DNA from 2 places in the Pseudomonas sp. Hz4 genome. Region 1 is predicted to be linked to the other one. Evidence: predicted binding sites of a transcription regulator. Region 1 holds the regulator's gene; the other holds the start of a gene.

Evidence for each region. The regulator sigma-54, encoded in region 1, starts transcription at its own class of promoters, with help from an activator protein. The targets are predictions, from matches to a motif close to ANTGGCATNNANNTTGCTNT.
Region 2: flgB (flagellar basal body rod protein FlgB) is a predicted target of sigma-54. The motif match lies at 3,525-3,544, and genes of this name have one in related genera.

What each region holds. Positions count from the first base shown of each region.
Region 1 is NZ_CM142719.1:1,200,063-1,207,204, reverse strand. Features, by position in the region: gene ACYZTR_RS05350 (KpsF/GutQ family sugar-phosphate isomerase) at 228-1,202, shown strand; gene ACYZTR_RS05345 (KdsC family phosphatase) at 1,202-1,726, shown strand; gene lptC (LPS export ABC transporter periplasmic protein LptC) at 1,734-2,306, shown strand; gene lptA (lipopolysaccharide transport periplasmic protein LptA) at 2,293-2,841, shown strand; gene lptB (LPS export ABC transporter ATP-binding protein) at 2,841-3,566, shown strand; gene ACYZTR_RS05325 (RNA polymerase factor sigma-54) at 3,750-5,243, shown strand; gene hpf (ribosome hibernation-promoting factor, HPF/YfiA family) at 5,317-5,625, shown strand; gene ptsN (PTS IIA-like nitrogen regulatory protein PtsN) at 5,638-6,102, shown strand; gene rapZ (RNase adapter RapZ) at 6,105-6,962, shown strand; gene ACYZTR_RS05305 (HPr family phosphocarrier protein) at 6,978-7,142, shown strand, end outside.
Region 2 is NZ_CM142719.1:1,778,792-1,785,933, forward strand. Features, by position in the region: gene ACYZTR_RS07950 (flagella synthesis protein FlgN) at 1-150, opposite strand, end outside; gene flgM (flagellar biosynthesis anti-sigma factor FlgM) at 199-525, opposite strand; gene flgA (flagellar basal body P-ring formation chaperone FlgA) at 706-1,467, opposite strand; gene ACYZTR_RS07965 (chemotaxis protein CheV) at 1,548-2,480, shown strand; gene cheR (protein-glutamate O-methyltransferase CheR) at 2,527-3,354, shown strand; gene flgB (flagellar basal body rod protein FlgB) at 3,587-3,994, shown strand; gene flgC (flagellar basal body rod protein FlgC) at 3,998-4,441, shown strand; gene flgD (flagellar hook assembly protein FlgD) at 4,457-5,179, shown strand; gene flgE (flagellar hook protein FlgE) at 5,211-6,533, shown strand; gene ACYZTR_RS07995 (ribonucleoside-diphosphate reductase subunit alpha) at 6,685-7,142, opposite strand, start outside.

The DNA of each region.
Region 1 (7,142 bases):
GAAAGCACATACCTCCCGGGCAGGCCGAACTGGCGGCGAACTATATCACTGCAAAGGCCAAGCGCCCAAGGCCCACGCCGGGCCATGTTCAGCAACATGACAAGGAAAAAGCTTCTATTCAGGGGTATTCGGTAACAGGGAATGACAAAGCGCGACGAACTTGCGTGAGGGTTTCGAGCATTACCGTTATAATCGCCGCCTTTTCATCAGGCTATACGATTTCTGACATGAGCCAATCCAGCGATCTGATTCAATCTGCCCAACGCACCATCCGCCTCGAACTGGAAGCCGTACAAGGCCTGCTGCCCCGTATCGACGCAGATTTCGTACGCACTTGCGAGATGATCCTGGCCAGCAAAGGCCGCGTGGTCGTGGTCGGCATGGGCAAGTCCGGGCACATCGGCAGCAAGATCGCTGCCACCCTGGCCAGCACCGGCACCACGGCCTTTTTCGTGCACCCGGCCGAAGCCAGCCATGGCGACATGGGCATGATCACCCGCGACGACATCATCCTGGCGCTGTCGAACTCCGGCTCCACCAATGAAATCGTTACCTTGCTGCCACTGATCAAGCGTCTGGGCATTCAATTGATCAGCATGACCGGCAACCCTGAATCACCACTGGCGAAGGCTGCCGAGGTCAACCTCAACGTGCGCGTCGAGCACGAAGCCTGCCCGCTTAACCTGGCACCGACCTCGTCGACCACTGCCGCGCTGGTCATGGGCGACGCCCTGGCCGTTGCGCTGCTGGAAGCCCGCGGCTTTACCGCTGAAGATTTCGCCTTTTCCCACCCCGGTGGCGCGCTTGGCCGACGCCTGCTGCTGAAAGTGGAAAATGTCATGCACGCAGGGCGAGAGCTGCCGCACGTTCAACGCGGCACTCTGCTCAAGGACGCATTGATGGAAATGACCCGAAAGGGCCTGGGCATGACCGCGATCCTTGAAGCCGATGGCAAACTCGCCGGGATCTTCACCGACGGCGACCTGCGCCGCACCCTGGACCGTGCCATCGATATCCATCACGCGACCATCGACGAGGTCATGACCGTTCACGGCAAGACCGCCCGTCCCGAGATGCTCGCGGCCGAGGCTCTGAAAATCATGGAAGACCATCGAATCAACGCGCTGGTGGTGGTGGACAAGGAGGACCGACCGATCGGCGCCTTCAACCTGTCCGATCTGCTGCGCGCAGGAGTAATGTGATGAGCACCGACCTGTTGCAACGCGGCAAGAACATCAAGCTGGCGATTTTCGACGTCGATGGCGTACTGACTGACGGACGCCTGTACTTCCTCGAAGACGGCAGCGAATTCAAGACCTTCAACACCCTCGACGGACAAGGCATCAAGATGTTGATGGCAGCCGGCGTGCAGACCGCTATCATCAGCGGCCGCAAGACCCCGGTGGTCGAGCGACGAGCGAAGAACCTCGGCATTCCACACCTGTACCAGGGGCGCGAAGACAAACTGGTGGTGCTCGACGAGCTTCTTGCCCAACTCAAACTAAGCTATGAGCAAGTCGCCTATCTCGGCGACGACCTGCCGGACCTGCCGGTGATTCGCCGCGTCGGCCTGGGCATGGCGGTGGCCAACGCTGCCAGTTTCGTCCGTGAACACGCCCACGGCATCACCCAGGCTCGTGGTGGCGAGGGTGCCGCTCGCGAATTCTGCGAATTGATCCTGCGCGCCCAGGGCCACCTCGATGCGGCCAACGCCGCGTACCTGTGAGCCAACCATGCTGAGTAAAAAGATTCGCAAATTCCTGGTATTCGGTTGCATCGCAGCGATATTCGCGGCGGTCGGCTACTGGAACATCAGCCCGGAACGCTTCCTCGACCAGCCAGTGGCAAAGGTCGATGAAACCGCAATCGACTATTACGCGGTCAACGCCCACAGCGTGCAGTACCTGCCGGACGGTAAACTGCAATACGAAATGACGTCCGACAAGGTTGAACACCTGAAAGCGACCGAAGTGACGCTGTTGACCAATCCCGACCTGAACCTGTTCCGCGGCACCGAGTTTCCCTGGCACGTCCAGAGCGAGCACGGCGAAGTGAACCCCGACGGCACTCAGGTCGAACTGATTGACTCGGTGCGCATCACGCGCTTCGACGAGAAAAACCGCAAGACTCTGATTACCACCACCCGCATGACAGTGTTCCCGCAGCAGCAATATGCGCAGACCGAGCAACCCGTTAGAATCGACGGCGCTGGTGGTGTGTCGACTGGCAAGGGAATGAAAGCGTATTTGAAAGAAAGCAGGATACACCTGCTATCGAACGTAAGAGGACAGTATGAGGTTCGTTAAAACCCTCCCTATTTTGCTCGGCCTGAGCGCAGCACTGGGAAGCGTGAGCGCCTGGGCTCTGCCGGACGATCAACAGCAGCCTATCCGCATCCAGGCGGACGATGCCCAACTGGACGACAAGAACGGCATTGCCACCTATAAAGGTGACGTGATCATCACCCAGGGCTCGATGAAGGTCACCGGCAATACGGTGACCATGACCCGCACCCCAGCCGGCGATATCGACGTAGTGACTTCGGTGGGCAACCTCGCCTACTTCGAGCAACTGCAAACGGCAGGCGATACAAAGCCGGTTCAAGGCTATGGCGTCACTATCCAGTACCACGCCTCGCAAGACCGTGTCGTGCTGATCGACCGCGCCAAAGTCATCGACAAGGACGGCAACGTGACCCAGGGCGAAAAAATCGTCTATGACACCAACAAAAAGCTCGCCAGCGCCGGTCGCGCTACGGGCAGCAAGGTCACCGAGTCGCGTCCGCGGATCGACATGGTGATCCAGCCGAAAAAGAAAACCGAAGAGCAAAAGGCCCCGTAATGGCAACTCTGAAAGCTCAGCACTTGGCGAAGAGCTACAAGAGCCGCCAAGTCGTGCGCGACGTCAGCCTGTCGATCGACAGCGGTCAGATCGTCGGCCTGCTGGGTCCCAACGGCGCCGGCAAGACCACCTGTTTCTACATGATTGTCGGCCTGGTACAGGCCGATCAGGGCCGGGTACTGATTGATGACCTGGATGTCAGCCACCAGCCTATGCACGGTCGTGCGAAGGCCGGTATCGGCTATCTTCCGCAAGAAGCATCGATTTTCCGCAAACTCTCGGTAGCCGACAACATCATGGCCATCCTCGAGACCCGCAAGGAACTCGACAAGACCGGTCGTCGCAAAGAGCTGGAAAGCCTGCTGCAGGAATTCCACATCAGCCACATCCGCGACAACCTCGGCATGAGCCTGTCCGGCGGTGAACGCCGCCGCGTGGAAATCGCCAGGGCACTGGCCACCAACCCGAAATTCATCCTCCTCGACGAACCGTTCGCCGGCGTGGACCCGATTTCGGTGGGCGACATCAAGCAGATCATCTATCACCTCAAGGCCAAGGGCATTGGCGTATTGATCACCGACCACAACGTCCGTGAAACCCTGGATATTTGCGAAACCGCTTACATCGTCAACGATGGCCAACTGATTGCCGAGGGTGACTCTGCCACCATCCTGGCCAACGACTTGGTCAAGGAAGTGTATCTGGGTCATGAGTTCCGCCTGTAAGCACTGAGGTGCCTGGCCAGTCGACCGAGCGCTTGTCTCGATAAAAATGAATACTTTTTTATTGTTACAGCGCTCTAGGCAAACGTTGCAGTTTCAGGCATATAATTTGCTTATGTTTGGCGCTCCGGCGCCCTGTAGTGGATGGCGCATGCGCGCCGGCGAATAAGGTGTTAAGCCCCTGCCATGAAACCATCGCTAGTCTTGAGAATGGGCCAGCAGCTGACGATGACACCGCAGCTGCAACAGGCCATCCGCCTGCTCCAATTGTCGACCCTGGACCTGCAACAGGAAATCCAGGAGGCCCTGGAGTCCAATCCGATGCTCGAACGCCAGGAAGAAGGCGACGACTTCGATAACGCCGACCCCTTGGCCGACAAAGCCGAACAGCCTCCCAACGCCGATGTTTCGGAACCCTCCTACCAGGAAACCGCCCCGACGGTGGACAACCTCGAGGAAGGCGACTGGAACGAGCGCATTCCCAACGAACTGCCCGTCGACACCGCGTGGGAAGACGTCTACCAGACCAGCACCAGCAGCCTGCCGAGCAACGATGACGACGAGTGGGATTTCACCACCCGTACATCGGCCGGCGAAAGCCTGCAAAGCCACTTGCTGTGGCAACTGAACCTGGCACCGATGTCCGACACTGATCGCCTGATTGCCGTGACCCTGATCGACTGCATCAACAATCAGGGCTACCTGGACGAAACCCTCGAGGAGATTCTCGAAGCCTTCGATCCGGAACTGGACATCGAACTGGACGAAATCGAAGCCGTCCTGCACCGCATCCAGCAATTCGAACCCGCTGGCATCGGCGCCCGTAACCTGGGCGAATGCCTGCTGCTGCAATTGCGTCAGTTGTCCGTCAAGACCCCTTGGCTGGTCGAGGCCAAACGCCTGGTCACCGATTACATCGACCTGCTCGGCAGCCGCGATTACAGCCAGCTGATGCGTCGCATGAAGCTCAAGGAAGATGAGCTGCGCCAAGTGATTGAACGGGTCCAGAGCCTCAACCCGCGTCCAGGCTCGCAAATCGAGTCCGGCGAAGCCGAATACGTCGTTCCCGACGTGATCGTACGCAAGGACAACGAGCGCTGGCTGGTGGAACTGAACCAGGAATCCGTACCGCGGCTGCGGGTCAACGCTCAATACGCCGGTTTCGTGCGACGCGCCGACACCAGCGCCGACAACACCTTCATGCGCAATCAGTTGCAAGAGGCCCGCTGGTTCATCAAGAGCCTGCAAAGCCGCAATGAAACCCTGATGAAAGTAGCCACCCAGATCGTCGAGCATCAGCGCGGCTTTCTTGAATACGGCGACGAAGCCATGAAACCGCTGGTCCTGCATGACATCGCCGAAGCGGTGGGCATGCATGAGTCGACAATTTCACGGGTGACCACGCAAAAGTTCATGCATACCCCACGGGGCATCTATGAACTGAAATACTTTTTCTCGAGCCACGTCAGCACCTCAGAGGGCGGTGAATGCTCGTCCACGGCGATCCGAGCGATCATCAAAAAACTGGTTGCCGCGGAAAATCAGAAAAAGCCGTTGAGTGACAGCAAGATCGCTGGTTTACTGGAGGCACAAGGCATTCAGGTGGCTCGCCGCACCGTCGCCAAGTACCGCGAATCCCTCGGGATCGCGCCTTCGAGCGAACGCAAGCGGTTGATGTAGAGCCACGCCACAGCGTTCCAGTGGCAGGCATTTCTGCCTGCCGCTTTATGCACTGGCAACGAAGGAGAGCTGTATGCAAGTCAACATCAGTGGACACCAACTGGAAGTGACCGAACCTCTTCGCACCTACATCGGCGAAAAACTCGAACGATTAGAGAGGCATTTCGACAAGATCACCAACGTGCAAGTCACGATGACGGTCGAAAAGCTCAAGCAGAAAATCGAAGCCACGCTGCATATTCCCGGCAATGAAGTGGTCGCCAACGCGGAGCATACCGATATGTACGCGGCGATCGACGCACTGACCGACAAGCTGGATAAACAACTCAAAAAGCATAAGGAAAAGACCCAGAGCCTCCTCCAGGGCGCAACCGGTCGTTAACACTCCCAACCCATGATCCGACTTGAAAGCATCCTGACCCCCGGCCGTTCCCTCGTGAACGTGCCGGGCGGCAGCAAAAAGAAAGCCCTCGAGCAAATTGCCAACCTTATCCACCGCGAAGTGCCGGATTTGGCGATGCAGGATGTCTTCGAGAGTCTGGTCGCCCGTGAAAAACTCGGTTCCACCGGTTTTGGCAACGGCATCGCCATCCCCCACTGTCGCCTGAAGGGCTGCAACTCGCCCATCAGCGCCTTGATGCACCTCGACGCCCCTATCGATTTCGACGCCATCGACGGCGCCCCGGTTGACCTGCTGTTTGTTCTGCTGGTCCCGGAGGCGGCCACCGACGCGCACCTGGAGCTACTGCGCCAGATCGCCAGCATGCTCGATCGCAAGGAAGTGCGCGAAAAACTGCGCAGCGCTCCGAGCAATGAAGCCTTGTATCAGGTTGTCCTGGACGAGCAAAACGGTCACTAATCATGCGTTTGATCATCGTCAGTGGCCGCTCCGGCTCAGGTAAAAGTACCGCGCTCGATGTCCTCGAGGACAACGGCTACTACTGCATCGACAACCTGCCCGCCGGCCTGCTGCCGGAACTGGCCGAACGCGCGTTGATTCACACCGAGCTGGCACAACCGCTGGTTGCCGTGTCTATCGATGCGCGCAACTTGCCAAGTCACTTGTCGCGGTTTCCCGAGCTGCTGGAAGAAGTGCGCAGCCGGCATATCCAGTGTGATGTGCTTTATCTGGACGCCGACGAAGAAACCTTGCTCAAACGCTTCTCGGAAACCCGCCGACGGCACCCGCTGAGCAATGCCAATCGCTCGCTGGCCGAAGCCATCAACGATGAAACCAGCCTGCTCGGGCCGATTGCCGACCTCGCCGATCTCAAAGTAAACACCACCAGCCTGAACCTGTATCAGCTACGCGATACCATCAAGCTGCGCCTGCTGAACCAGCCGGAGCCCGGTACTGCGTTTCTGGTGGAGTCTTTTGGTTTCAAGCGTGGCATGCCGGTGGACGCTGATCTGGTGTTCGACGTGCGTTGCCTGCCCAATCCCTATTGGAAGCCGGAGTTGCGCGATCATTCCGGGCTCGATCAACCGGTCGCCGAGTACCTGGCGGCACAGCCGGATGTCGAAGAGATGTACCAGGACATTTCCACATACTTGCTTAAATGGCTGCCACGCTTTGCCGCCAGTAACCGCGCTTATGTCACCATTGCCATTGGCTGCACCGGCGGACATCACCGTTCCGTGTACCTGACCGAACGTCTGGGCCAGGCCCTGCAAAAATCCCTGAAGAACGTCCAGGTTCGCCACCGCGACCTCAGCTAAAGGATTCACACCGCGATGCCTGCTCTGGAAATTGAAATCATCAACAAGCTGGGCCTGCATGCCCGCGCTTCTGCAAAATTCGTTGGCGTCGCCGGTGAGTTCAAGGATTGCACGATCAGAGTAGGACGCACGCCGGAATCCACGGTCGACGGTAAAAGCATCATGGCAATGATGATGTTG
Region 2 (7,142 bases), 580 kb from region 1:
GATCAATGCCTGCTTCTGCGCCAGAATCTCTTCGAGCAGTGGCATGTCACGACCGTGCAAGGCGAGGGACTCGGTTTGCAGTAACTCCAGCAAGTGCTGTGCTGGGGCGAAATCGTCGGTGATCAGTTGCAGTAAATTAGTGTCGTGCATGGCTGGCCTTGGGTTTTAAGCGTCCAAAAGCCTGGCGCAGGCCTTGGCCTAGCGCTGGGCTTCGAAGTTGAGCAGTTTGCTGGCTACACGGTTGCTGTCGACTTTGTAGCTGCCATCGGCAATCGCTGCTTTCAACTCGGCCACGCGGGCGTTGTCGACGGCAGGCTGATCGCGCAGCTTGTCAGTGACCTTCTGCAACTGTTGAGCCTCATTGCTGAGATGTACCGATTCCCCGCTTTTGACGGTACTGGCCTGTTCGGCCGGGGTATTCAGCGTCGCGGATTTGCCGGTTTCGGCGGTTTCCTTCGCGGTGCTGGTACGTGTACTGCCGGTAAGTGACGAGGAACTGTTCAATCGGCTGAAATCGATGACCATGATAAAAAAACCTCTGGGTATTTGGACGCTTGCCATGTTTTCGGCCATACCCGGAAAAACTTTAGGCCCAGTTATCAATGAGCTTGCGCGCGTCAGCGCTTGCCCTGCATGGGGCACAGTTTAGGGAACAGTCGAGCAGCGCGCCACATCTTCACCCGCAGAGAGCTCGTGAAAAAATTTCTACATGGACACTTCCACCTGGCCGGGCGCGATAACTTGCGCCTTGATCACCCGCTGGGAATTGAGGTTTTTCACCCGAATCTGTTCGCGCAAGCCGCCGTTGGACAGCGCTTCACCCGGCATGCGCACGCTGAGCGTACCGCTGCGGGCGGTAATCACCACTTGATCGCCCTTGCTGATGACTTCTGCCTGTTCCATGTGCACCAGGGTCATGACCTGATCGGCGACCATTGGTCGGGTAAGTTTCTGCCCGATCGCCTGGTCGACAGAAGTCAGGTAACCCTGGTTGATCAGGCTGATGTCGCGCTCGCGCAAGGTCACATCGTCGGGCTCGACGATTCCGGCGCGTCGCAGCGGGCGGGTGGTGGTCACAATGTCGCGAAAAAGGCGCACTTGAGCAGGTACGAACACCGTCCAGGGCGACGCGCCCTCGCAGCGAACCTTGACGGTAACGCGGCCCAGCGGCTTGGCCGGACTCTCCAGAGTGGCTGTCAATTCCTTGTCGCACATAGGCATGCGCAGGCGTGGATCGAGCTGGTTGACCTGGATTTCGTAGCGGCCTTGCGTTTGACTGGTCGCCAGATAGTCTTCTACGGTGAATTCAAGAAAGCCTTGGGTGACGCCGATAAGCATGTCAGGCAAGGTAACCGCGTCAGCAAGGGCAGGGCTGCCAGCGTTGAACAGGCAAACGGCCGACATCGCGCACATTAATGTGCGGGCATTTGATGTCAGGCGTCGGAAAAATGTCGGTTCTGTGTTCATAAGAGTTAAAAAGCAAGCGCCGTGCCGTTTAGTGATGAATGCGCGTCGCAACACTTAAGCGTTGGTGTAGGAGTCTGTGCATGGCTGGTGTAATGGATGCGGTAAACCAGCGCACGCAACTGGTAGGGCAGAATCGCCTTGAGCTGTTGTTGTTCCGTCTTGACGGCCAGCAGCTGTATGGGATCAACGTGTTCAAGGTTCGGGAGGTGCTGCAATGCCCCAAACTGACGCTGATGCCAAAATCCAGTCCTGTCGTGTGCGGTGTGGCAAGTATTCGGGGGGCGACCATTCCGATTCTTGATCTGGCGATGGCGACCGGTTCCGGTGCGCTGAAAGATCAAAGCAATCCCTTCGTGATTATCACGGAGTACAACACCAAGACTCAGGGTTTCCTGGTGCGATCGGTAGAACGCATCGTCAACATGAATTGGGAGGAGATTCATCCGCCACCCAAGGGCACGGGACGCGACCATTACCTGACGGCTGTGACTCGGGTCGACAATCAGTTAGTCGAAATCATCGACGTCGAGAAAGTGCTGGCAGAAGTGGCGCCGACGCCGGAAGCGATTTCCGTCGGCGTGGTGGATGTCGAAACCCAGCACAAGGCGCTTTCCTTGCGAGTACTGACGGTCGATGACTCATCGGTGGCGCGCAAGCAGGTGACCCGTTGCCTGCAGACGGTCGGTGTCGAAGTGGTGGCGTTGAACGACGGTCGGCAAGCGCTGGATTACCTGCGCAAGCTGGTCGACGAGGGCAAGAAGCCGGAAGAAGAGTTCCTGATGATGATTTCCGACATCGAGATGCCGGAGATGGACGGGTACACCCTTACGGCCGAGATCCGCAGCGACCCTCGCATGCAAAAGCTTCACATCATCCTGCATACTTCGTTGTCGGGTGTATTCAATCAGGCGATGGTCAAGAAGGTCGGTGCCGATGACTTCCTTGCCAAATTCCGTCCTGATGACCTGGCATCCCGGGTAGTCAACCGGATCAAAGCAGCAGACATCAGCTAGGGGCCTTTTGCCCCTGGCAGTTAACACGATTTAAGAGGCGGTATCTTTGTCTACGGGTAATTTGGATTTCGAACAGTTCCGGGTCTTCCTGGAAAAAGCCTGTGGCATTTTGCTCGGTGAAAACAAGCAATACCTGGTCTCGAGCCGTCTCAACAAACTGATGGAACTGCAAGGCATCAAGTCCCTGGGTGAGCTGGTCCAGCGCATCCAGACCCAGCCGCGCAGCGGTTTGCGCGAGATGGTGGTGGATGCCATGACTACCAACGAAACCCTGTGGTTTCGTGACACCTATCCGTTTGAAGTCTTGAAGAACAAGGTGCTGCCCGCCGCGATCAAGGCCGCCCCTGGCCAGCGTCTGCGGATCTGGTCGGCGGCGTGTTCGTCGGGTCAGGAACCGTATTCGCTGTCGATGTCGATCGATGAGTTCGAGCGCGTAAACATGGGCCAGTTGAAGATGGGCGTGCAAATCGTTGCCACCGACCTGTCCGGCACCATGCTGACCAACTGCAAGACCGGCGAGTACGACAGCCTGGCCATCGGCCGTGGTCTGTCGCCCGAGCGTCTTCAGCGTTACTTCGACCCGAAAGGGCCGGGGCGCTGGGCGATCAAGGCGCCGATCAAGAGCCGGGTGGAGTTTCGCTCGTTCAACCTGCTGGACAGCTACGCGAGCCTCGGCAAGTTCGATATCGTGTTCTGCCGCAACGTGCTGATCTACTTCTCCGCCGAGGTGAAGAAGGACATCCTGTTGCGCATCCACAGCACGTTGAAGCCTGGCGGTTATCTGTTTCTCGGTGCTTCCGAGGCGCTGAACGGTTTGCCGGACCATTACCAGATGGTCCAGTGCAGCCCGGGGATCATTTACCAGGCAAAGTGATTCGTTGACGGTATAAAAAAACGGGAGTCCTCAGGGGCTCCCGTTTTTTTTGCCTGCGTATTTTGGAGGCGAGCGGCAGAAAAGCGGCAGGCGGCGGAAATCGGTTGCCGCTTTTCTGGCATTGCCACGTTGCCATTGCCCGCAAAGCCCCGGTTTACAGCCTTTTTTTTATTGGCACGACGCTTGCTATGTCCATAGTACGAACAATCAGGTCACCCGAAGGTTTCCCGACATGAGCATCAGCTTCGATAAAGCGCTCGGTATCCACGAACAAGCCCTGGGCTACCGCGCTCAGCGTGCCGAAGTCCTGGCCAACAACATCGCCAACGCCGACACCCCGAACTACAAGGCTCGGGATCTGGACTTCTCGAAAGTGCTCGCCGAGCAGAACGAGAAAACCAAAAGCGGTTCTTTCGCCTTGAACATGACCAATAACCGTCATATCGAAGCCGAAGGCCTGGGCAATGGCGGCGAGTCGCTGCTGTATCGCACGCCGATGCAACCGTCGATCGACCAGAACACCGTGGACGCCCAGCTTGAGCAGTCGAACTACGCGGAAAACGCCGTCGGCTTCCAGGCCAGCTTCACCCTGCTCAACAGCAAATTCAAAGGGCTGGTATCAGCCCTGCGCGGAGAGTAAGCCATGTCTCTATCCAGTGTTTTCAACATTGCCGGTAGCGGCATGAGTGCCCAGACCACTCGCTTGAACACCGTCGCCAGTAACATCGCCAACGCCGAGACCGTCTCCTCGAGCATCGACCAGACCTACCGTGCACGGCACCCGGTATTTGCCACCATGTTCCAGGGCGGTCAGAGCGGCGGCAGCGATTCGCTGTTCCAGAGCCAGGACGCGGCCGGTCAAGGCGTGCAAGTGCTTGGCGTGGTCGAAGACCAGAGCAACCTTGAGGCGCGCTACGAGCCGAACCATCCGGCGGCCGACGGCAAGGGCTACGTCTACTACCCAAATGTCAACGTGGTGGAAGAAATGGCCGACATGATTTCCGCGAGCCGCTCGTTCCAGACCAACGCCGAAATGATGAACACCGCCAAAACCATGATGCAGAAGGTCCTGACCCTCGGTCAGTAATAAGGGGCGACTCAGATGAGTGTTACCGATACCACCAGTAGTTTGAGCCTCAACGACATCCTGGCCAATTCCTCGATCAAGACCAACACCAGCGCCGATGGCCTGGCGTCCGCGACTAACAGCGCCACCGGCAAGAAGGCCCTGGGCAAGGACGCTTTTCTGCAGTTGCTGGTAACCCAGCTGAAAAACCAGAACCCGCTCGAACCGCAGGACAACGGTGAGTTCGTGGCTCAGTTGGCGCAGTTCAGTAGCCTGGAAGGGATCACTACGCTCAACACCACCGTGAGCAACATTGCCGCCAGCAACAGCTCGTCGCAGGCGTTGCAAGCCTCGTCGCTGGTGGGGCGCTCGGTCATCGCACCGGGAAGCAAAGCCGTGGTCGATACCTCGAAGTCGTTTAGCGGTGAGGTTGTGCTCCCGGCGTCGGTGGCGGGAGTTACGGTGAAGATCACGGACGCGGAGGGAAAGCTTATTCGCACCATCGATCAAGGGGCTCAGGCAGCCGGCAATTCCAGCTTCATCTGGGACGGCAAGGACTCTGCGGGTAACACCCTGACGTCGGGCACTTACTCCTTCGCGGCATCGACGACCATCGATAGCCAGGCGGTATCGCTGATCACCAACCTGCCAGCAACGGTCAACAGCGTGACCATCAGCCAGACCGGCGGTGAGTTGATGCTCAATCTGGCCGGGCTGGGCAGCATCGCCCTGTCCAAAGTTAAAACCATTGGTATGTAGAGCCGACTAACACGGCATAAAGGAGTGGAATATGTCTTTCAATATCGGCCTTAGCGGTCTCTATGCAGCCAACAAACAACTGGACGTGACCGGTAACAACATCGCCAACGTCGCGACCACCGGTTTCAAATCGTCCCGTGCAGAATTCGAAGACGTCTACTCGGCGTCCAAGCTGGGTTCCGGCAGCAAGACCACCGGTAACGGTGTGCGTCTGGCCAACGTTTCCCAGCAGTTCACCCAGGGCGATATCAGCAACACCGGTAACGTGCTGGACATGGGCATCAACGGCTCCGGCTTCTTCGTACTGAACAACAGCGGTTCGCTGTCCTACACCCGTGCCGGCACGTTCAAGGTCGACAAGGACGGTTACGTCACCAACACCGACGGCACTTCGCGTCTACAAGGCTACGGTGTGGATGCCAATGGCAAGATCCAGAACGGTGTGTTGACCGACCTGCGCATCGACACCTCCAACCTGGCGCCAAAATCCACCAGCACTGTGTCGTCGACCATCAACCTGAATTCCTCGGCTCCGGTGATCGACCAGCTTGTTGCCACCAACAAGTTCGACCCGACCAAGTCGGAAACCTTCACCAAGCAGTTCAGCACCCCGATTTTCGACAGTCAGGGTAACCAGCACACCATGGATCAATACATGGTCAAGACTGGGGCCAACACGTGGGATACCTACACCCTGATCGATGGTCGCAACCCGGATGGCAGCAACCCTGCTGTTGCCGCTACCGCTCCGGTTCCTTCGACCATGACGTTCGACACGTCAGGCAAGCTGGTGTCGGTAACTACTCCGGCCACGCCGATACCGATCGTCAGCCCTGACCTGAAGATCACCGGCTGGATTCCGGGCACTGTGACCGCCGGCGTCTGGACAGCCAACGGCGCTGCCGCCAACCCGGCGGGCGTGACCATCGCGATGACCAACACCACGCAGTTCAACGCTGATACCGCGCGTTCGATTCCTGCGCAGAACGGTTACGCCACTGGCCAGATCACCAACCTGACCATCGACGGTAGCGGTGTGTTGCTGGCTAACTTCAGCAACAACCAGACCAAGCCTATCGGCCAGATCTCCCTCGCCAGCTTCACCAACGAGCAAGGCCTGCAGCCTGTCGGCGGTACCAGCTGGAAAGAAACCTACGCGTCAGGGATCCCGGGCTACGATGCGCCGGAAACCGGCACCCTGGGTTCGGTCGCCTCCAACTCCCTGGAAGAGTCCAACGTCAACCTGACCAATGAACTGGTCGACCTGATCAAGGCGCAAAGCAACTACCAGGCGAACGCCAAAACCATCTCTACCCAAAGCACCATCATGCAGACCATCATTCAGATGACCTGATGCGGGTGGGTTGATAGCGCGGCACAAAGAGCCCCTCGAAAGAGGGGCTTTTTGTGGGCGAGATCAAAGGTGAGGCAAAAGAAAACCCCCGACAAACCAGAGGCCTGTCGGGGGTTTCGAGTAAGCGCCTCGCGGCGCCTACCGGCTCAGCTTATTGGCAAGCTTCGCAATCCGGCTCGTCGATGGCGCAAGCCTTCGGTACTGGAGCAGGACCGGCAGGCGCTGCCAGGACCGAATCTTCACCGTGGTTGCCACCGCTGGAAACAGCGTTCAGCTTGCCGGTGTTGATGGTCGACTTCTCGGTGCTGGTCGCGGCCAGGGCACGGAGGTAGTAAGTGGTTTTCAGGCCACGGTACCAAGCCATGCGGTAAGTCACGTCCAGCTTCTTGCCCGAAGCGCCGGCGATGTACAGGTTCAGGGACTGAGCCTGGTCGATCCACTTCTGACGGCGGCTGGCCGCGTCAACGATCCACTTGGTGTCCACTTCGAAGGCAGTCGCGTAGAGCTCTTTGAGTTCTTGCGGGATGCGCTCGATTTGCTGAACCGAACCGTCGTAGTACTTCAGGTCGTTGATCATGACCGAGTCCCACAGACCGCGAGCCTTCAGGT